DNA from 3 places in the Arthrobacter sp. OAP107 genome. Region 2 is predicted to be linked to each of the others. Evidence: riboswitches for the same ligand, from Rfam matches in the RefSeq annotation. Region 2 holds a riboswitch; each other region holds the start of a gene.
What was found. Region 2 has a riboswitch for S-adenosylmethionine ahead of metX (homoserine O-acetyltransferase MetX). Riboswitches for the same ligand answer to the same signal wherever they lie in the genome.

Region 1: linked by a shared signal. The riboswitch ahead of ABIE00_RS07070 (aminotransferase class V-fold PLP-dependent enzyme) and the one ahead of metX (homoserine O-acetyltransferase MetX) in region 2 are both predicted to bind S-adenosylmethionine.
Region 3: linked by a shared signal. The riboswitch ahead of ABIE00_RS00240 (DUF1737 domain-containing protein) and the one ahead of metX (homoserine O-acetyltransferase MetX) in region 2 are both predicted to bind S-adenosylmethionine.

The regions. Positions count from the first base shown of each region.
Region 1 is NZ_JBEPOK010000001.1:1,515,768-1,518,021, forward strand. It holds gene ABIE00_RS07070 (aminotransferase class V-fold PLP-dependent enzyme) at 1-753, opposite strand, end outside; SAM riboswitch class IV at 788-901, opposite strand; gene hisN (histidinol-phosphatase) at 1,083-1,895, opposite strand; gene rsgA (ribosome small subunit-dependent GTPase A) at 1,962-2,254, opposite strand, start outside.
Region 2 is NZ_JBEPOK010000001.1:3,640,402-3,642,655, forward strand. It holds gene metX (homoserine O-acetyltransferase MetX) at 1-825, opposite strand, end outside; SAM riboswitch class IV at 838-953, opposite strand; gene ABIE00_RS16775 (bifunctional o-acetylhomoserine/o-acetylserine sulfhydrylase) at 1,059-2,254, opposite strand, start outside.
Region 3 is NZ_JBEPOK010000001.1:56,195-58,448, forward strand. It holds gene ABIE00_RS00230 (O-succinylhomoserine sulfhydrylase) at 1-598, opposite strand, end outside; gene ABIE00_RS00235 (rhodanese-like domain-containing protein) at 600-1,010, opposite strand; gene ABIE00_RS00240 (DUF1737 domain-containing protein) at 1,007-1,315, opposite strand; SAM riboswitch class IV at 1,329-1,443, opposite strand; gene ABIE00_RS00245 (NtaA/DmoA family FMN-dependent monooxygenase) at 1,650-2,254, shown strand, end outside.

The DNA.
Region 1 (2,254 bases), 2.1 Mb from region 2:
CACGCCGGCGCCGAAGGGGGCGTAGAGCTTGTGGCCGGAGAAGGCGAGGTAGTCGACGTCGTCCGCGGCGATGTTGACGCGGCGGTGCGGCGCGAGCTGGGCGGCGTCCACCACGATCCGTGCGCCGTATTCGTGGGCCAGTGCCGCGAGGCGCCGGATGGGAAGGATTTCGCCCGTGACGTTGGATGCACCGGTCACGGCAAGGAGGCTGACATCGCCATGCTCAAGTTCGGTGCGCAGGCTGCCGATGGTGGCTTCCAGGGTTTCCGAGGCCACCACGCTGCGGTGCGGCACTCCCTGCCACGGCAGCAGGTTGGCGTGGTGCTCGATGTCCAGGTAGAGCACTTCACCGGTGTGGTGGTGGTCCTCTACCGGCAGGCAGCCGGCCAGGAGGTTGAGGGAATCGGTGGTGTTCCTGGTGAAAATGACGGCGTCATCGGCGCGGCCGCCCACGAACTGCCGCACGATGTCGCGCGCGTTCTCGTACACGGAGGTGCTGATCTGCGAGGCGTAGCCGGCGCCGCGGTGCACGCTCGCGTAGTACGGCAGGATCTCGTTGAGGTACGCGGACACCACGGACAGCGCAGGCGCGGAGGCGCCGTAGTCGAGGTTGGCGTAGCGGACGTGGCCGCCCTGGATCAGCGGAGCCTGGATTTCCGCGCCGGTGACGGCGGCCAGGGGACGGCCGGCGGCAGCGAATCGGCCGTCCAGCACGTCAGCGTCGGTGGTGGAAGAAATGATTGCAGTCGTCATGGGACCTCACTGAGAAAGGACCCCGTGTGACGGGGATCCGCGCTTGCCGGGTCCGTTCCGGATCGGCCTGGTCGTCACCCGGGGCACCCCACCGCGAATGGAGGGTTGCCGGCCAGCTAACCGGGGTTTAGCGCTGGCACTCGTGACCTGTTACGAGACTAGGACATCCGGGCGGGCGATGAAAAAGCCGGTCCGGAATGTTAAGCGGAATATTACGCAACCCGGATTTCTGGCTTTCGGTCGAATAAACGACGGCGGCCGCCACCAAAAGGAGGCGACCACCGTCGTTATATTCAGCCCAGAGGCGCTGGGCCGGCTCCGGGGGGAAGCTAGAGCAAATCGTCCAGCTGCGGGTTCAGCCGCTTCAGGACTTCCGAGTGCAGGATCGAGTTGGTGGCCAGGGCGTTGCCGCCGAACGGGCCGTCCGTGCCTTCGAGGGAGGTGAAGCGGCCGCCTGCCTCCGTGACGATCGGCACCAGCGCCGCCATGTCGTAGAGGTTCAGTTCCGGTTCGCAGGCGATGTCCACCGCACCTTCGGCCACCATGCAGTAGGACCAGAAGTCCCCGAACGCGCGGGTGCGCCACACGTCCTCGGTGAGCTGCAGGAACTCATCGAGGTTGCCGCGGTCCTTCCAGCCGCCGAGGCTGGAATAGGACAACGAGGCGTCGGCGAGGCTGGACACGTTGGATACCTTGAGCCGGGTGGCGGCGGCCAGGGAACGGCCCGAGTAGGCACCGGCGCCCTTGGCGGCCCACCAGCGCTTGCCGAGCGCCGGGGCGCTGACCACGCCCACGACGGGTTCGCCCTCGTCGACCAGGGCGATCAGTGTGGCCCACACCGGTACCCCACGGACGAAGTTTTTGGTGCCGTCGATGGGGTCGATGATCCAGCGGCGGGAACCGTGGCCGGAACTTCCGAACTCCTCACCGAGCACGGCGTCGCGGGGACGGGAACGGGACAGCTGGCCGCGGATGGACTCCTCGGCGGCCTTGTCCGCATCGGTGACCGGCGTCAGATCAGGCTTCGTCTCGATCTGGAGGTCCAGCGCCTTGAACCGGCTCATGGTCTGGTCGTCCACGGAATCGGCCAGCACATGGGCCAGACGCAGGTCATCGTTGTACGTTGAAGCGGGTTGGGTCATGGTTCCAAACTACCCTCAAAGGCCCGGCGGGGCGGGGAGGCAGCTGCCGGGCTGCGCCGCGGAAGGCTAGCCGACGCTGCCGAGTTCCTTGGTTTCCTGGCCCTCCGCGCGCGGGTCGGTGCCCAGCAGGCGGCGCAGGGACGCGAGCCTGGCAGCTCCGGTGGGCCCGGCATGGCCGGCGGCGACCCAGGCATCCACGCCGCAGTTGACGGCGGCGGCGTCGTGCTTGCAGCCGCGTTCGCACGCCTCGGTGCCAGGCTCAAGGTCGGGGAAGGAATGCAGGATCCGGTCCGGGTCCACGTGGGCCAGCCCGAAGGAGCGGATGCCCGGCGTGTCGATGATCCAGCTCCCGGCGGGGG
Region 2 (2,254 bases):
ATCTGCCTGCAGGGGCTCTTCAGGGGCCTGGGCGTTCCTGCCGAACCGGAAGTCGAGCTCGTAGGCGGACCGGTAGGTGATGTGGGCAATCCGCCGGGCGAGCGCCAGGCCCTCCGTGGGTTCAGGTCCGCCGTAGTAGTCACCGCCGTTGAAATGGCGGTCCTGCCGGATGGCCAGGGTCTGCGCCTGCGCGAAGGCGATCTGTTCGGCCGTGCTCCTCGCACCGACGGAGATGACGCCGCAGCGGCGGACCCGCTCAGGAAAAGTCACCGCCCATTCGAGGGCCCGAGCCCCGCCCATGGATCCGCCCACAACGGCATGCCAGGTTCCGATGCCGAGCCGGTCGGCGAGCCGCGCCTCGGCAACTGTCGAGTCCCGCAGCGTCACCAGCGGAAAGCGCGAGCCCCAGGGCTTGCCGTCCGGAGCGTTCGACGACGGTCCGGTGGACCCGTAACAGCCGCCCAGGATATTGACGGAAATGACAAAGAACCTGCCGGTGTCCGCCGGCGCGCCCGGCCCGGCGAGCTGTTCCCACCAGCCCTCCTCCTCACCGGCGCCCCGCGTCACGTGCGTGCTGCCGGTGAGGGCGTGCTGCACGAGGATGGCATTCGAGCCGTCCTCGTTGAGCGTTCCCCAGGTTTCATAGGCCAGGGTCACGTCCGGCAGGAATCCCCCGGCCTCGAGCTTCAGGCTGCCGATGTTGAGGTACTGGACTGTCCCGTCGGGAATCGTGCGGCTGCCGGAAAGAGTGCGGCCGGCGGGAACAACAGTGCCGTCCGAAGCCTCGGCGGCGGGAACGTCGGTGCTGCTGACAGAAATCGTCATAGGTAAACCTCTTCTACGCGCTTGCCCGCCGGCAGCTGTCCGGCAGGCCAGGTCTTCACCCGGGGCACCCCACCGCGGAAGGAGGGTTGCCGGCCAGCAAGCCGGGGCTGTCGCTGGCACTCATGACCTGTTGCCAAGTTTACGAAACAGGCGGACATCTGCGCTAAGAATGTGACGGCTGTGTGACTCCCGGCCCGTTCCCGGGCCGGGAGTTCCACCCGCCTCAGCTGGAGTCAGGCGCCTTTCGCCGCCCGGAAGCCGGCGTCGAGGTCGGCCAGAATGTCATCGATGTGTTCCAGGCCGACGGACAGCCGGACCAGGCCGGGGGCCACCCCGGCCACGCTCTGCTGTTCCGGGGTCAGCTGGCTGTGCGTGGTCGACGCCGGGTGGATGACGAGGGAGCGGACGTCGCCGATGTTTGCCACGTGGGAGTGAAGTTCCAAGGCATCCACGAAGCGCTTGCCCGCATCGGCGCCGCCGGCCACCGTGAACGACACCACTGCGCCGGTGCCCTTCGGCCCGTACTTCAGACCCCGCTCATACCAGGGGCTGGACGGCAGCCCGGCGTAGGCTACGGACTCCACATCGTCCCTGGCTTCCAGCCAGCTGGCGACGGCCACCGCATTGGCCACATGGCGTTCCACCCGAAGGCTCAGCGTTTCCAGGCCCTGCGCGATGAGGAAGGCATTGAACGGGGATACCGCGGAGCCCAGGTCGCGCAGCAGCTGGACCCGCGCTTTGAGAATGTAGGACAGGTTGGCCCCCAGCGCACCGCCTGCGCCGAGGTCGCGGGCGTAGACCAGCCCGTTGTAGGTGGGGTCCGGCGTATTGAAGCCAGGGAACCGTTCCGGGTCCTTGCCGAAGTCGAAGTTGCCTGAGTCCACGATGACTCCGGCAATGGCGGCCCCGTGTCCGCCCAGGTATTTGGTGGCCGAGTGCACTACGATGTCCGCGCCCCACTCGAGCGGCCTGATGAGGTAGGGCGTGGACAGGGTGTTATCCACGATGAGTGGCACGCCGGCCTCGTGCGCGGTCCGGGACACCCCTTCAATGTCCAGGACGTCCTGCCGCGGGTTGGAGACCACTTCGGCAAAGAAGAGCTTGGTGTTCGGCTGCACGGCGTCGCGCCACTGCTCCAGGTTGTCCGGGTCGGCCACGAAGGTGACGGACACGCCGAACTTCTTGAGGGTGTGTGCCAGCAGGTTGTAGGTGCCGCCGTAGAGGCTGGGGCTGGCCACCACGTGGTCGCCGGCCTCGGCAATGTTGAGGATGGCGTACGTTTCTGCAGCCTGGCCGGAGCTCAGGAGCAGCGCGGCGAGCCCGCCCTCCAGGCTGGCGATCCGCTGCTCAACGGCGTCCTGGGTCGGGTTGCCGATCCGGGTGTAGATGGGCGCGATTTCGGCGAGCGCGAAGCGTTCCGCCGCGCTTT
Region 3 (2,254 bases), 3.6 Mb from region 2:
CCCCGCAGCGCTGCAGCAGCGGGGTGGCGAAGACGTTGTCCGCCACCACCTTGGCGCCGGCGGCGTGGGCGAGTTCGCTGACCGCAGCGATGTCCACGATTTCCTGCATGGGATTGGACGGGGATTCGAAGAAGACCGCCGTGGTGGGCACCGAGAGGGCAGTGCGCCATTGCTCGAGGTCCGGACCGTCCACGAATACGGTCTCCACACCCCAGCGCGGCAGGATCTCGTTGAGGATCACGAAGCAGGAGCCGAACAAGGAACGGCTGGCGACCACACGGTCTCCGGCGCCGAGCAGGGCACCCAGGGCGGTGAAAACGGCAGCCATGCCGGACGCCGTCGCAAAGCACGCCTCGGTGCCTTCGAGCAGGCGGAGCCGCTCCTGGAAGGTGGCCACTGAAGGGTTGCCGTAGCGCGAGTAGACGAAGCGTTCGTCCTCGCCGGTGAAGGCGCGCTCCGCGGCCGCGGCCGACTCATAGACGAACCCGGAGTTCAGGAAGACCGGTTCGGTGGTCTCTTGGAAATTGGTGCGGTCCAGCCCGCCGCGGACGGCCTGGGTATCGGGGCTCCAGCCGGCGGCGTCGTGATTAAAGGTCAACTTAGTTCTTTCCCAGGTTCGTCGGCAGTCCGCGGTTCTTCCATCCGTTCACGGTGCGCTCACCGTAGCGGTCGGGCTCGCCCTCGAAACCTTCGAGGACGTTGTAGGCCGTGAAGCCGGCCTGCGTGGCAGCGGTGGCGGCGGCGATGGAGCGCTGGCCGGAGCGGCACAGGAACAGCAGCTCCACCCGGGTGTCCTCAGGCGCCTGCTGCTTCAGCTGCTCGACGAAGTCGGGATTGGGAATGCCGCCGGGAAAGGTCCACTGGATGAAGAGCGGATCGTTCTCCGTGGCCGCGGTGTCCGGAATGCCGATGTGCGCCCATTCGCCCTCGGTCCGCACATCCACCAGGATGGCACCGTCCTCGAGCTTGGCCCACGCATCCTGCGGGGTGAGGTCTCCGGCGTAGCTCATGCGTGGCCCTCGTATGCTTCTTCGCTGAGGTCCTCGTCGGAGTCCAGCCGGTCAACGGCGGTGGCGACGGCGGCATCCGCGGTGGCGATGGCGGCTGGCAGGATGACGGCCTGGGCCACGATGACGCTGGTGCCGTTGAAGGTGGCTGCCGGGCTGCCGTGCAGGACGTATCCTTCGCTCAGGGCAGCCGAGATGCGTTCACAGAACGAGCGGTCGTCCGGCCCAGTGATCAGGCGGTAGGACAGCTTTTCCTCAGGTTTATCCTGCTGGGATGACAGCGGTGCAACGGCGGGGGCGTCTGACACGACGGATCTCCTTTTCTCACGCTTGCAGCTCGAAGGGGTCGATATGCCGAGTATTCACCTGAGGCACCCCGCCGTGGAAGGAGGGTTGCCGACCGGCCAGTCAGGGCTTAATGCCGGTACTCATTACTCCCCAAAAACGTAACACTGACGACGGCGGCGCGCACCGCGGCCGTCGTCATGTTCCGTAACGCACCCAACAGCTGGTCATGGCAGTGACCCTGGCATGCGGTTACAAAGCCAGTGGCCGGGAGGATAATGACGGGAGATGAACCGCCGTAACGCCGGATGAAACCAGGCCACAGTGAATGATTCGACCCCGAATACAGTGACTCCCATGCTGCACTTTGGATGGTTTGTGGGCCATGGCTTCGGGGTCCAGGGCTGGGGCACGCCCGGCTACGGAATCGGCTATGACTGGAAGAAGCCCGCCCCCTACCAGCACGCCGTCCGGGAGTTCGAGCGGGCGGGGCTGGACCTGTTCATCATCGAGGACTCGCTCACCGTCCCCGACACCTACGGCGGCAGCGCTGAGGTTTCGCTGGCGCAGGCGTCCTTTGCGCCGAAGCATGATCCGCTGGCACTGGTGCCGTATCTGCTCTCCGCCACGGAACACCTGGGCATTGTGCCCACCATCAGCGCGTCCTTCTATCCGCCGTTCACCGCCGCCCGGCTGCTGGCCACGCTGCAGCACTTCTCCAACGGGCAGCTGGGCTGGAACGTGGTGACCTCCGGCAGTGACCTTGCCGCGCAGAACTACGGGCTGGACCAGCAGATCGAGCACGACCTCCGCTACGAGAAGGCAGAGGAGTTCGTGGACGTTGTGCGCAAGCTCTGGCGCAGCTGGGAACCGGACGCCATCCGGGAGGACGCAGGGGCAGGAATCTTCGCGGACCACACCAAGGTCCGGCCGATCCACCATGACGGGGAGTTCTTCAAGGT